DNA from 2 places in the Rhodococcus sp. 4CII genome. Region 1 is predicted to be linked to the other one. Evidence: riboswitches for the same ligand, from Rfam matches in the RefSeq annotation. Region 1 holds a riboswitch; the other holds the start of a gene.

The links. A riboswitch is a leader RNA that binds a small molecule or an ion and turns the genes downstream of it on or off. The one in region 1 is predicted to bind glycine.
Region 2: it holds a riboswitch for glycine, as region 1 does, so the genes downstream of both, gcvP (aminomethyl-transferring glycine dehydrogenase) here and gcvP (aminomethyl-transferring glycine dehydrogenase) in region 1, are expected to answer to the same signal.

The regions. Positions count from the first base shown of each region.
Region 1 covers NZ_JACCFE010000002.1:4,506,718-4,513,960, forward strand. Annotated here, with positions in the region: gene glyA (serine hydroxymethyltransferase) at 1-812, opposite strand, end outside; gene gcvH (glycine cleavage system protein GcvH) at 809-1,213, opposite strand; gene gcvT (glycine cleavage system aminomethyltransferase GcvT) at 1,252-2,367, opposite strand; gene gcvP (aminomethyl-transferring glycine dehydrogenase) at 2,364-5,180, opposite strand; glycine riboswitch at 5,439-5,531, opposite strand; gene lipA (lipoyl synthase) at 5,831-6,769, shown strand; gene lpdA (dihydrolipoyl dehydrogenase) at 6,807-7,243, shown strand, end outside.
Region 2 covers NZ_JACCFE010000002.1:6,728,729-6,735,971, forward strand. Annotated here, with positions in the region: gene H0B43_RS32030 (DUF881 domain-containing protein) at 1-19, shown strand, start outside; gene H0B43_RS32035 (small basic family protein) at 52-414, shown strand; gene H0B43_RS32040 (DUF881 domain-containing protein) at 422-1,168, shown strand; gene gcvH (glycine cleavage system protein GcvH) at 1,211-1,615, shown strand; gene garA (glycogen accumulation regulator GarA) at 1,934-2,434, shown strand; gene H0B43_RS32055 (MerR family transcriptional regulator) at 2,431-3,171, shown strand; gene H0B43_RS32060 (bifunctional nuclease family protein) at 3,313-3,786, shown strand; gene H0B43_RS32065 (MerR family transcriptional regulator) at 4,070-4,690, shown strand; glycine riboswitch at 4,760-4,881, shown strand; gene gcvP (aminomethyl-transferring glycine dehydrogenase) at 5,057-7,243, shown strand, end outside.

The sequences.
Region 1 (7,243 bases):
TTACCGGCGATCACGTGCTCGAGCGGTCCGCCCTGCTGGCCGGGGAAGACTGCGGAGTTGATCTTCTTCGCGATGGCCGCGTCGTTGGTCAGGATGATCCCGCCGCGGGGGCCGCCGAGGGTCTTGTGCGTCGTCGACGTGACGACGTGCGCGTGCGGTACCGGGGACGGGTGAAATCCGGTGGCGACCAGTCCGGCGAAGTGGGCCATGTCGACCATCAGGTAGGCGCCGACCTCGTCCGCGATTTCCCGGAACCGGGCGAAGTCCAACTGCCGCGGGTAGGCCGACCAGCCGGCGATGATCAGCTGCGGTCGGTGTTCGCGGGCTGCCTTCGCGACCTCGTCCATGTCGATCAGGTAGTCCTTCTCGGACACCCCGTACGCGGCCACGTTGTAGAGCTTGCCGGAGAAGTTCAGGCGCATGCCGTGGGTGAGGTGACCGCCGTCGGCGAGGGAGAGACCGAGGATCGTGTCACCGGGTTTGATCAGCGCGTGCATCACCGACGCGTTCGCGGTGGCCCCGGAATGCGGCTGCACGTTGGCGTATTCGGCGGCGAAGAGCGCCTTGACGCGGTCGATGGCGAGCTGCTCGATCGAGTCGACGTGCTCGCATCCGCCGTAGTAGCGGCGTCCGGGGTACCCCTCGGCGTACTTGTTGGTCAGCACGGAACCCTGCGCCTGCATGACCGCGAGCGGCGCGTGGTTCTCCGACGCGATCATCTCGAGGCCGGTGCGCTGCCGCTCGAGTTCCTTGCCGATGAGTGCGGCCACATCGGGATCGAAATCCGCGAGGTCGCGGTTCAGGACGCTCATGCGTTCGCCCCGTTCTTCTCGGCATACTCGGCGGCGGTGAGAAGCTCTCCGGCATCGGACGGCTGGACGGCGAACAGCCAGCCTTCCCCGTACGGGTCGGAGGTGACCAGGCCGGGATCGTCGACGGCGGCGGAGTTGATCAGGGTCACCCGACCGCTGACCGGCGGATACAGCTCGGAGACGGTCTTGGTCGATTCGACCTCGCCGCACGCTTCGCCGGCGACGATGGTGGCGCCGACCTCCGGCAGATCGACGAAGACGAGTTCGCCGAGCGAGTTGACGGCGACGGAGGTGATGCCGACGCGGACGGGTTCGTCGGGGAGGGCGGCGCCCGGCGCGATCAGGACCCACTCGTGGTCGTCGGTGTAGCTACGGTCGTCGGGGAAAGCTGCTGAAGACATGGGTGCACCTTTTTCGGGGCCGAAGGGAGTGGGACGGTTCAGGAACGGCGATAGAACGGCGACGGGGTGACCACGAACGGTTCCTTCTTGCCACGAATGTCGACGGTCAGTTCGGTGCCGGGTTCGCGGAGCGCGACGTCGACGAACGCCAGCGCGATCGGATGCCCGAGCGTCGGCGACAGGGCGCCGGACGTGATCGTGCCGACCGCGCTGCCACCGGACGCGTCATGGACGGTGTAGTCGGCGCGGGCGGCGCGGCGACCGGTGCCCGCGAGGCCGACGAGTACTCGCTGAGGAGCCTGCTCGGACAGCGTCTGCAGCGCCTCCCGACCGACGAACTCCTTGTTCAGCCGGACCACCTTGCCGAGACCGGCCTCGTACGGGTTCGTGCCGAGGGTCAGCTCGTGCCCGTAGAGCGCCATGCCCGCCTCGAGCCGCAGGGTGTCGCGGCAGGCGAGACCGGCGGGGACGCCGTCGCGGGCCGTCGTGGCATCCAGGAGCGCGCGCCACAACTGCACGGCCTGCTCGTTCGGCACGTACAGCTCGAATCCGTCCTCGCCGGTGTAGCCGGTGCGGGCCAGGAGGACGTCGATGTCCGCGACGACCGCCCGGGTGACCGCGTAGTACTTCAGCGCCGCGACGTCGGCAACCTGCCGGTCGGGGACGAGGGACTGCACGATGTCCTGCGCGGCCGGTCCCTGCACCGCGATCAGCGCGGTCTCGGCGGACTGGTCGTCGACCGTCGCCGAGAAACCCTCGGCGCGTGCGGCCAGCTCGCGGTACACGGCCGGGGCGTTCGCGGCGTTGGCGACCACGAGGAACTGTTCGTTGGCGAGACGGTAGACGACGAGGTCGTCGATCACACCACCGTCCGCGTTGCAGAGCAGCGAGTACTTGGCGCGGCCGACGCCGATCTTCGACAGCTCGCCGGCGAGCGCGTAGTCCAGCAGCGCACCGGATTCGGGTCCGGCGACGGCGATCTCACCCATGTGAGAGAGATCGAACAGTCCGGCAGTCTTGCGAACCGCATGGTGTTCGGCGAGTTCGCTGTCGTACTTCAGCGGCATCTGCCAGCCCGCGAAGTCGGTGAAGTGGGCGCCGAGCGAACCGTGCTCGCTCAGCAGCGGGGACGCGGACGTGGTGGTGAGGGTCATGCGAAGGCCTCCTCGGGGGTCTCGGCGATGGCCGGAGAATCGATGTCGGTGGTGTTCTCGAAGGCCTCGGGCGCGGGGCACGAGCACACGAGGTTGCGGTCGCCGTGCACGCCGTCGATGCGGCGAACCGGAGGCCAGTACTTGTTGCCGCGCAGCGACGCGACCGGGAAGGCGGCGAGGTGGCGCGGGTAGGGCAGATCCCAGGTGTCGGCGGTGACCTGCTCCGCGGTGTGCGGGGCCTGACGCAGCGGGCTGCGCTCGAGCGGCCACACGCCCTCGCCGACCAGATCGATTTCCCGGCGGATCGCGATCATCGCCTCGATGAAGCGGTCGAGTTCGGCCAGATCCTCGGATTCGGTCGGCTCGACCATCAGGGTGCCGTTGACCGGGAAAGACAGGGTGGGGGCGTGAAAACCGTAGTCGATCAACCGCTTTGCGACGTCCTCGGCGGTCACGCCGGTCGCCTTCGTGACCGGGCGCAGGTCCAGGATGCACTCGTGCGCCACCAGACCGGACGGCCCGGTGTACAGGACGGGGAAGTGCGCGTCGAGTGACTTCGCGACGTAGTTGGCGGACAGCACCGCGGTCTTGGTGGCCTCCGTCAGCCCGTCCGGGCCCATCAGCGCGATGTACGCCCAGGTGATCGGCAGGATTCCGGCAGACCCGTAGTTCGCCGCCGACACCGGGGTGCCGAGCTGGTCGCCGCCGAGCGGGTTGCCGGGCAGGAACGGGGCCAGGTGCTTGCGCACCGCGACCGGGCCGACGCCGGGCCCACCGCCGCCGTGCGGGATGCAGAACGTCTTGTGCAGGTTCAGGTGCGACACGTCGCCGCCGAACTGGCCGGGCTGGGCCAGGCCGACGAGTGCGTTGAGGTTCGCACCGTCGACGTACACCTGACCGCCGGCCTCGTGCACGAGATCGCACACCGTCCGCACGTCGTTCTCGTACACGCCGTGCGTGGACGGGTAGGTGAGCATGATCGCGGCGATCGTGCCCTCGTGCGCGGCGATCTTCGCGCGCAGATCGTCCAGGTCGATGTTGCCGTTCGACGCCGTCGCGACCACCACCACCCGCATGCCGGCGAGCACCGCGGAGGCGGCATTGGTGCCGTGCGCGGACTGCGGGATGAGGCAGATGTCCCGGCTGAGGTCGCCGCGGCTCTCGTGGTAGCCGTTGATGGCGAGCAGCCCGGCGAGCTCGCCCTGCGATCCGGCATTGGGCTGCAACGAGACCCGGTCGTACCCGGTGATCTCGCCCAGCCACCGCTCGAGCCCGCGGATCAGCTGCAGGTAGCCGCTGGTCTGCTCGACCGGAGCGTACGGGTGGATGGACGCGAAACCGGGCCAGCTGATCGGTTCCATTTCCACGGCGGAGTTGAGCTTCATCGTGCACGAGCCGAGCGGGATCATGGTGCGGTCGAGAGCGAGATCCTTGTCGGACAGCGCACGGAGGAAGCGCAGCATCGCCGTTTCGGACCGGTGCTCGTGGAACACGGGGTGCCGCAGGTAGTTCGACGTCCGCAGCAGCGACTGTGGCAGCCCGGACGCCGTGCCCGCCTGGGCTCCCGCGCCGAACGCGGACAGGACCCGGTCCACGATCTCGTCGGTGGTGCACTCGTCGCACGCGATCGCGACGTGGTCCGCGTCGACCAGTCGCAGGTTGATGCCGTCCCGGTCGGCGTGATCGACGACCTCGCGCGCCCGGGCCGGAACGCGCACCAGCACGGTGTCGAAGAAGCTGTCGTGGACCACCGAATGTCCGGCCGTGCGCAGACCGCCCGCGACGGCGGTCGCGTGAGCGTGTACCCGAGTCGCGATGGCGCGCAACCCTTCCGGGCCGTGGTACGCGGCGTACATCGCGGCGACGTTGGCGAGCAGGGCCTGCGCGGTACAGATGTTGCTGGTCGCCTTGTCGCGGCGGATGTGCTGTTCGCGGGTCTGCAACGCCAGCCGGTATGCGGGCTTGCCGTCGACGTCGACGGACACCCCGACCAGCCGGCCGGGGAGCATCCGCTCGAGACCGCCGCGGACCGCCATGTAGCCGGCGTGCGGACCACCGAAGAACAGGGGCACACCGAAGCGCTGGGCGGAGCCGACTGCGATGTCGGCGCCCTGCTCACCGGGCGGGGTGAGGAGCGTCAGCGACAGCAGATCGGCGGCAACCGTGGTGAGCGCCCCGCGCTCCTTGGCGGCGGCGATGAGCGGGGCCAGGTCGCGCACGTGCCCGCTCGCGCCGGGTGCCTGGAACACGACGCCGAACAGGTCTCCGTCCGGGAGTCCTCCGGAGAGGTCGGCCACCTCGACCTCGATGCCCACCGACCCGGCCCGGCCGCACACCACTGCGAGGGTCTGCGGCAGGCAGTCGGCGTCCACGACGACGCGGGGAGTCGACGACTTCGACTTGTTCGCGCGGCGCATCAGCAGCACCGCTTCCATCACCGCGGTGGCCTCGTCCAGCAGGGATGCGCCCGCGAGGGGGAGGGCCGTCAGGTCTTCGATAACCGTCTGGAACGTCAGCAGCGCCTCGAGCCTGCCCTGGGAGATCTCCGGTTGGTACGGGGTGTACGCGGTGTACCAGGCGGGCGACTCGAGCATGTTCCGGCGCAACACCGCGGGGGTGATGGTGTCGGAGTATCCGAGGCCGATCATCTGCACGCGGGTCTCGTTGCGCTCCGACAGCGTGCGAAGGTCGGCGAGAACCTGCTGCTCGGACCGCGCCGCGGGCAGGTCGAGGGTCTCCGGGCTGCGGATCTGGTCGGGTACGGCGGCATCGATGAGCTGATCGAGCGTGTCGTACCCGAGGGCGCCGAGCATGCGCTCGGTGGCGGACGCGTCGGGACCGATGTGGCGAGACGGAAAATCGCTGGTGAGCGGCGCGTCGTGGCGCGCGTGACGGCTTTCGACTGGCACGAGGTGACTCCGGTTTCGTTGAGTCCGGACCGCACCGGACGTCGACTGGGGGCACCTCCCCGCTCTGTCCTGAAACCTGAGAGTTTGGGCCCACCGCAGCTACGGCGTGCTCTTCACCTTCGGTAAGTACCGGCCTGGGCCGATTCTGTTCTCCAGAGTTGCCTCTACGCTGCGGTACTGGGGCCTGAGAGATTCCCGGGGAGGAACTTGCTCCTACGGCGCCTCCGAAAACGGAGGTTCTCCCGCTGCGCGTCAACGGCGTCTTCAGTTGTGGTTGGCCAAACAGTACACACGCGTGGCGGGTTTGTCTCCCCGGGCTGCTCCGCGGTCGCCGGGCGGCGACGATCTTGCCAAAACGCCTCGTCGTTTGGCATCCTCGACTGATCTTCGCTCGGACGTGACCGCACACGCCGATCGATGAGAGCCCAGATCACCGCAATTGCAACGGTTGTCGCCGCGTGCTCGCCTTCCCTCACACTCCCGGTCGAGCGGTGCTGCCCGCGCCGCCCGACATTCCATACCGATCGGTCTCGGCTGATCGAAGGAGCCCCCCAATGACCACATCGGAAACATCCCCGGCCACCCGCCGCCTGCTCCGACTCGAAGTCCGCAATGCTCAGACACCGGTCGAACGCAAACCGCCGTGGATGAAGGTGCAGATGCGCACCGGACCCGAATACCGGAAGCTCGCCGCGCTCGTCGAGCGCGAGGATCTGCACACAGTGTGTCAGGAAGCGGGATGTCCCAACATCTTCGAATGCTGGGAGGACCGGGAGGCGACCTTCCTCATCGGTGGGAGCCAGTGCACCCGGCGGTGCGACTTCTGCCAGATCGACACCGGCAAGCCGGCAGAACTGGATCGGGGCGAGCCGAGGCGTGTCGCGGAATCGGTCCAGACGATGGGGCTCCGGTACGCCACCGTCACCGGCGTCGCCCGCGACGATCAACCCGACGGCGGCGCGTGGCTGTACGCCGAGACAGTGCGGCAGATCCACGCGCTGTGCCCGGGAACCGGCGTCGAACTGCTCGTTCCCGACTTCAACGCGAACCCGGAGCAGCTCCGCGAAGTGTTCGACACCCGCCCGGAAGTGCTGGCGCACAACGTGGAGACCGTTCCCCGGGTGTTCCGTCGTATCCGGCCCGGGTTCACCTACGAGCGTTCCCTCGACGTGATCACCCGGGCGAGGGAGGCCGGCCTGATCACCAAGTCGAATCTGATCCTCGGGTTGGGGGAGACCACGGACGAAGTGATCCAGGCTCTGCGGGACCTGCACGCGGCCGGCTGCCAGTTGATCACGATCACCCAATATCTGCGGCCGTCGGCCCGGCACCATCCGGTGGAGCGGTGGGCGAAACCCGAGGAGTTCGTGATGCTCGACCAAACCGCCCGCGAGATCGGATTCCTCGGTGTGCTGTCCGGTCCGCTCGTCCGGTCGTCGTACCGGGCCGGCCGTCTGCACGCGGAGGCCGTCGCCGCCACCTCGACCCACTGACCTCACACCCCTCATCCTGTCCAGCTAGGAGTTACTCATGTCCAGATCTGCAGACGTCGTCATCCTCGGTGGTGGTTCCGGCGGTTACGCGGCCGCGATCCGCTCGGCCGAACTCGGCCGCTCGGTGATCCTGATCGAAGAGAACGAGCTCGGAGGCACCTGCCTGCATCAGGGGTGCATCCCGACCAAGGCCCTGCTGCACGCCGCCGAAGTCGCCGACAGTGCCCGCACGGCGTCACAGTTCGGTGTCGAGGTCACGTTCGGCGGAGTCGACCTCGAGAAGGTGCTGAGCTACAAGAACACGATCGTCACCCGGCTGCACAAGGGACTCCAGGGCCTCGTCGACTCGCACGGCATCACCGTCGTCAACGGTCGCGGACGGTTGGTCGGGCCCAACGGTGTCGAGGTCGACGGCGAGCTGATCACCGGTGCCGCCGTGGTTCTGGCAACGGGATCGTCGCCGAAGACGGTGCC
Region 2 (7,243 bases), 2.2 Mb from region 1:
GGAAGCAGGAACACGATGACAACCGCGGAGTCGAACGGAGGCGTCACACGAATGAAGGCAGCACTGAAGGGTGGATCCGCGATCTACGGGGTGCTCGCCCTGATGGTGGGCATCGTGCTGGGAGTGGTCTTCAGCCCGCAAGTGCCCGACGCGGTGCAGCCCTACCTGCCCATCGCCGTCGTCGCCGCCCTCGATGCGGTGTTCGGCGGATTGCGCGCGTACCTCGACGAGATCTTCGACTCGAAGGTGTTCGTCGTCTCGTTCGTGTTCAATGTGCTGGTGGCCGCTCTGATCGTGTGGCTCGGTGACCAACTCGGTGTCGGAACCCAGTTGTCGACCGCGATCGTCGTGGTGCTGGGCATCCGGATCTTCGGCAACGCGGCGGCGCTCCGGCGGCGCCTGTTCGGGGCGTGAGCGGGACATGAGCGGGCACGAAGGCAAGCACGAACTGCACGGGGACGAACCGGCGACGTCGCGGCGCTCGCACGTCGTCTTCGCGCTCCTGGCCGCGCTCCTGCTCGGCGGACTGGGAATTGCGATCGTGACGCAGGTGAAGAACACCGGATCCGGCGACACCCTCGACTCGGCGAGCCCCGCGGATCTGCTGGTCGTCCTGGACACCCTGAATCAACGCGAGGCGGCCCTGCGCCAGGAGATCGCGGGGCTGGAACAGACCTTGGCCACGTTGCAACAGAGCGGGAGTTCCGGAGCTGCGCTCGACGAGGCGCAGGCACGCCTGACGGCCCTGTCGATCCAGGTCGGAAGCGCACCGGCCACCGGCCCCGGCGTGACGCTGCGCATCACCGATCCCAACAAGGGGGTCGGCTCCGAGGTGCTGCTCGATCTCGTGCAGGAATTGCGCGCCGCCGGCGCCGAGGCCGTCCAGATCCAGGGCGCCGACGGCGCACCCATCCGGATCGGTGTCGACTCCTGGGTGTCGGGTTCGCCCGGCGGTGTGTCGGTGGACGGCCGGAAGATCGGCGCACCGTACGGCGTGGTCGCGATCGGTGATCCGCCCACTCTGGCGGCGGCCCTGAACATTCCCGGAGGGGTCGTAGACACCGTCGCGCGCAGCGGCGGCCAGCTGACGATCGAACAATCACAGCAGGTCACGATCTCCGCCTTGCGAGAGGCGAAACCTCGCCAATACGCTCAGCCCGGAAATTGATCTTCGCATCCGCCCGCGGAATGCCATCGAAAGGAAGCCACTGTGAGTGAGCTCGAAATCCCCGCCGATCGTCGGTACACCGCCGAACACGAGTGGGTCGAGCGGACGGGGCCCACGACGGTACGCGTCGGCATCACCGATTTCGCGCAGTCCCAACTCGGCGACGTCGTCTTCGTCCAGCTTCCGGCAGTCGACGAGGACGTGACGGCGGGCGAGTCGTTCGGCGAGGTGGAATCGACCAAGAGCGTCTCCGACATCTACGCCCCGCTGACGGCGAAAGTTGTTGCCGCCAACGCTGATCTGGACGGCAACCCGGAACTGGTGAACTCCGCCCCCTACGGGCAGGGGTGGCTGGTGGAACTCGCCGTCGACGACGAGGCGACCCTCGACGCGGCCCTCGGCGACATGCTGGACGCCGCCGGCTACGGCGAGATTGCGGCGGGCTGATTCCCGGGAACCCGCGAAACGGTAATCAAACCGCGGCGGACCGCGCCGACAGCCCGGAAAACCGGGTTGCCGGAGAAATCCGCTGTCGGAATACCGGTTCGTAATGTGCTGGCGGCCTGTCTCACTACACGCACCGGCGCGCGCAGGGTACGGTCGAAGTGAACGCATGTGCCGTGTCGGGGCGCAGGTCCGTAGTTTGAATGTGATCGTGGGAGTTTGCACAGAAGTTAATGTGCACGGGAACCGAATTATGTAGTACCGAGTGGCATTGCGTAGTCCAGCGAATATTGCTGGATGATCGAACTAGGAGGAGAAACGGTGAGCGAGAACGGCAACGACGCGGTCTATGGGGAGTCGCCGGCGGAAACCACGTCGGTCTTCCGCGCGGACTTTCTCAATGAGCTCGACAGCTCCTCGGCAACGCAGGCTCCGGAGGCCCCGGTGTCGGGTGTGGAGGGACTGCCCGCGGGCTCTGCTCTGCTCGTCGTCAAGCGCGGCCCGAACGCGGGGTCGCGCTTTCTGCTCGACCAGCCGACGACGTCGGCGGGACGGCACCCCGACAGCGACATCTTCCTCGACGACGTGACGGTCAGCCGTCGTCATGCGGAGTTCCGCCAGGAGGACGACGAGTTCCAGGTTGTCGACGTCGGCAGCCTCAACGGCACCTACGTCAACCGGGAGCCGGTCGATTCGGCTGTGCTGGCCAATGGTGACGAGGTCCAGATCGGGAAGTTCAGGCTGGTCTTCCTGACCGGCCCCCGGACCACGGCCGGTGGTTCGCAGATCGGTGAGACGTCAGCTGGTGCGGGTAGCCAATGACCGCGGTGCGGCAGCAGCAGGCGCAGTCGGGGATGTCGATCGGCTCGGTGCTGGATCGACTGCGCCCCGATTTTCCTGATGTGACGATCTCGAAGATCCGATTCCTCGAAGCCGAGGGTCTCATCAGCCCGCAGCGCACTCCCTCGGGGTATCGGCGTTTCTCGATCGCCGACTGTGAACGACTGCGTTACGTCCTTACCGCGCAGCGCGATCAGTATCTGCCGCTGAAGGTCATCAAGGAGCAACTCGAGGCCATCGACAGGGGTGTGGCCACGGTCGGCGCCGGCGATTCGTCGCCGCGCCGGCCGCGGACGCTCACCGTGGCGCCCGGCGAGGTGTCGCCGGAGGAGTTCCTCACCGACCGCGAGGTGCGGATCAGCCGCGACGACCTGATCGCGCGGGCCGGGATCGACGAGAAGTTCCTCGGCGAACTGACCCGTGGGGGACTGGTCGTTCCCGGACCGGCGGGGTTCTTCGACGAGGACGCAGTGACACTGGCGCGCACCGCGAGGGCCATGTCCGAGTTCGGGCTCGAGGTGCGGCATCTGCGTGCGTTCAAACTGGCGGCCGACCGTGAGGCCGGGTTGGTCGCGCAGATCGCCGGGCCGGTGGCCAAGGGCCGCGACGCCGGTGCGCGGGATCGCGCCGAGGAGATGGTGCGCGAACTCGCCGCGTTGTCCCTCACGTTGCACACGTGCCTGGTGAAGTCGGCAGTCCGGGGTGCGCTCGATCGGTAAGTGAGTTCGCCCACCGAGAACACTTCCCAACGACGCTGCGCTCGAACGGCTGTACGGTCGAAGAGCAGACACGAATCGAATAGAATCCTGGTACGGCATTGTGTGCCGCGGACGGACCATTGCAGGGTGGAGGCAGACGCGATGAGCGAAATGCACGTGATCGGAGTTCGTGTCGAGCAGCCCCAAAGTCAGCCTGTTCTGCTGTTGCGTGAAACCGACGGCGAGCGGTACCTCCCCATCTGGATCGGTCAGACCGAGGCCACCGCGATCGCGCTCGAACAGCAGGGGGTCGAGCCGGCGCGCCCGCTGACCCACGACCTGATCAAGAACCTGATCGAAGCTTTCGGACGCACTCTGAAAGAGGTTCGCATCGTGGACCTCCGCGAGGGCACGTTCTATGCCGACCTCGTGTTCGACCAGAACACCCGGGTCTCTGCCCGGCCGTCCGATTCCATCGCCATCGCACTCCGGATCGGGGTGCCGATCTTCGCGGAAGAAGCGGTGCTCACCGAGGCCGGTCTGGTCATGCCGGACGAGCGCGAAGACGAGGTCGAGAAGTTCAAGGAATTCCTCGAGTCCGTGTCGCCGGACGATTTCAAGGCCACTGACGGCTAGCTTGCACCCTGCGGATGAGCCTCGGCGCGCAGTATCGGTTGAGGTTCTTCCGGCGCGTTGCGTTGACCCGGTCTCCTCGGAGTCATAGCGTTCAGTGCAGTGATTTTCTGCCCTGCAGATTGCATCGGGCGTACGCTGAGTAGGTTCAGGGTACGGACTTGCTCGATGTCACTGGTGGCGTTCACGCCGCCCGATGTGCCGCGGTTCGTCGCGGACACTGGCGACGCGCGTCACAGGCGCACTGATCGTCGGGTTCAGTGCAACATGCGAGAGGGAGTAGTCAGTGGGAGATCGGCCGCAGGAGAATGCGCTGAATCTTGCGCCCGGCGACGTCGTTGCCGAGCCCGAGTTCAGCTCCGAAGAGATCCAGCCGGGCCTCTTCCCGGACGATTCCGTGCCCGACGACCTCGTCGGATACCGCGTCCCCATCGCCTGCCAGATCGCGGGAATCACGTACCGCCAGCTCGATTACTGGGCGCGCACATCCCTCGTGGTGCCGTCCATTCGTGGCGCCGCGGGTTCGGGAAGCCAGCGGCTGTACTCGTTCAAAGACATCCTCGTCCTCAAGATCGTCAAGCGTCTGCTCGACACCGGAATATCCTTGCAGAACATTCGCGTGGCCGTCGACCACCTCCGGAAGCGCGGAGTGCGGGACTTGGCGAAGATCACACTCTTCTCGGACGGGACCACTGTCTACGAGTGCACGTCCGCCGAAGAGGTCGTCGATCTGCTGCAGGGCGGGCAGGGCGTGTTCGGCATCGCGGTCAGCGGTGCGATGCGCGAACTGACCGGCACCATCGCCGATTTCCCGGCCGAGCGGGCCGACGGCGGCGACAGTGAGCAGAGCCCGGAGGACGAACTGGCGTCGCGGCGCAAGAACCGCGTGAGCCGCAAGACGGGGTAGGTTCCATCCATCCGAGCGGGACGCTGCCTGCGCCGCCATCCGCAGCGGTGACATAGACTGGCGGTGCGTCGACGCCGTGCGGGAGAGTTCCGGGCACTGCATGCACAGAAACAGTGTGTGCGGGAGTTCGGGCGCCGAAGGAGCAACACCTCCCCGTCAATCTCTCAGGCAGACAGGACCGTGCGGGCTCCGACGTCTCTGGAAAGCGGTGGGAGCACCCACCCGCCCACGGGGAAAGGGCCGTCGTCGCATGCGAACGACGGTACCGAATCTCTCAGGCGCTCGACGAGAGCAGGCGACAGAGGGGGAGGGACGTTCCGCCGACGCGGGGCGTGTCCTGATCCTCCGAACTGCTTGGGAGTTGTCGTGATCGACGCTGGAAGCCGTACATTCGCCGATCGTCATGTCGGCCCGAACGCTGCGGAACTCGCGCACATTCTCGAACTGGTCGGAGCCGAATCGCTCGACGATCTCGCAGCGAAGGCCGTCCCTGCCGTCATCCTGGACGGCGTCACCGATGGCATCGCCGACGGTCTCGACGCCTTGCCCGCGCCGGTCTCCGAGCACGAAGCGCTCGCCGAACTGTCTGCGCTCGCCGCCCAGAACACCGTGGCGACGTCGATGATCGGTCTCGGCTACTACGACACCCTCACCCCGCCGGTCCTGATCAGGAACATCATCGAGAACCCGGCCTGGTACACCGCCTACACGCCGTACCAGCCCGAGATCAGCCAGGGCCGACTCGAAGCCCTCCTCAACTTCCAGACGATGGTCGCCGACCTGACCGGCATGGAGGTCGCCAACTCGTCGATGCTCGACGAGGCCACCGCCGCAGCCGAGGCGATGACGTTGCTGCGCCGCGCGAGCAAGAGCAAGTCACCGCGCTTCGTGGTCGACGCGGACCTGTTCCCGCAGACCCTCGCCGTCGTCGAGACCCGGGCGGAGCCGCTCGGCATCGAGATCGTCGTAACCGACCTGGCTGCCGGACTGCCAGATGGCGACTTCTTCGGCGTTCTCGGACAGATGCCCGGTGCGTCCGGCCGCATCGTCGACTACACCGACGTGATCGCCGCCGCCCACGAGCGCGGCGCGCTGGTCGCCGTCGGTGCCGACCTGCTGTCGCTCACCCTCCTCACCCCGCCCGGCGAGATCGGTGCGGACGCCTGCTTCGGCACCACCCAGCGTTTCGGTGTCCCGATGGGCTTCGGCGGCCCGCACGCCGGCTACCTCGCCGTACACACCAAGCACGCGCGGCAGCTCCCCGGCCGTCTGGTGGGCGTCTCCGTCGACGCGGACGGAGACAAGGCCTACCGGCTGGCGCTGCAGACGCGCGAGCAGCACATCCGCCGCGAGAAGGCCACGTCGAACATCTGCACCGCTCAGGTGCTGCTGGCGATTCTCGCGGCCATGTACGCCAGCTACCACGGCGCCGAGGGGCTGAAGGCGATCGCGCTGCGCGTCGCGAACACGGCACACTCCCTGGCTGCCGCACTCCGCAAGACCGGGGCCCGGGTCGTCCACGAGCACTTCTTCGACACGATTCTCGTGCGGGTCGACGGCCGCGCGTCGGATGTCGTGGCGCAGGCGAAGGCCGCCGGCATCAACCTGCGGCTCGTCGACGCCGATCACGTCGCCGTTGCGTGCGACGAGGCCACCACCGCGGAGGACGTGGCCCACGTGCTGGCGGCGTTCGGCGGCGACGGCGCCGTGGCCGCGGCCACGGGCACGGCGGTCCCGGACGCGCAGCTCCGCGGATCCGACTACCTCCAGCACGAGGCATTCACGCGCTACCGGACCGAGACGGCCATGCTGCGCTACCTGCGGGCGTTGTCCGACAAGGACATTGCGCTCGACCGCAGCATGATCCCGCTCGGCTCGTGCACGATGAAGCTCAACGCCACCGCCGAGATGGAAGCGATCACCTGGCCCGCGTTCGCCGGACTGCACCCCTTCGCGCCGACCGGGGACACCCCGGGCATCCTCCGCATCATCAAGGACCTCGAGAACTGGCTCGTGGCCGTCACCGGGTACGACGCGGTGAGTCTGCAGCCGAACGCCGGAAGCCAGGGCGAGTACGCGGGACTGCTCGCGATCCGCAACTACCACCTCAGCCGGGGTGACGACCACCGCGACACCTGCCTCATCCCGTCGAGCGCCCACGGCACCAATGCCGCGTCCGCGGTCATGGCCGGGATGCGCGTCGAGGTCGTCGCCTGCCGCCCGAACGGTGACGTCGACCTGGACGATCTGCGGGCGAAGATCGCCGACCACGCCGAGCGCCTCGCGGCGATCATGATCACCTACCCGTCCACGCACGGTGTGTACGAGCACGAGATCGCCGACATCTGCGCCGCCGTCCACGACGCCGGCGGCCAGGTGTACGTCGACGGAGCCAACCTCAACGCCCTCGTCGGCCTGGCCCGACCGGGCCGGTTCGGCGGCGACGTCAGCCACCTCAATCTGCACAAGACGTTCTGCATCCCGCACGGCGGCGGCGGCCCCGGTGTCGGTCCCATCGGCGTGCGGTCCCACCTCACGCCGTTCCTGCCCGGA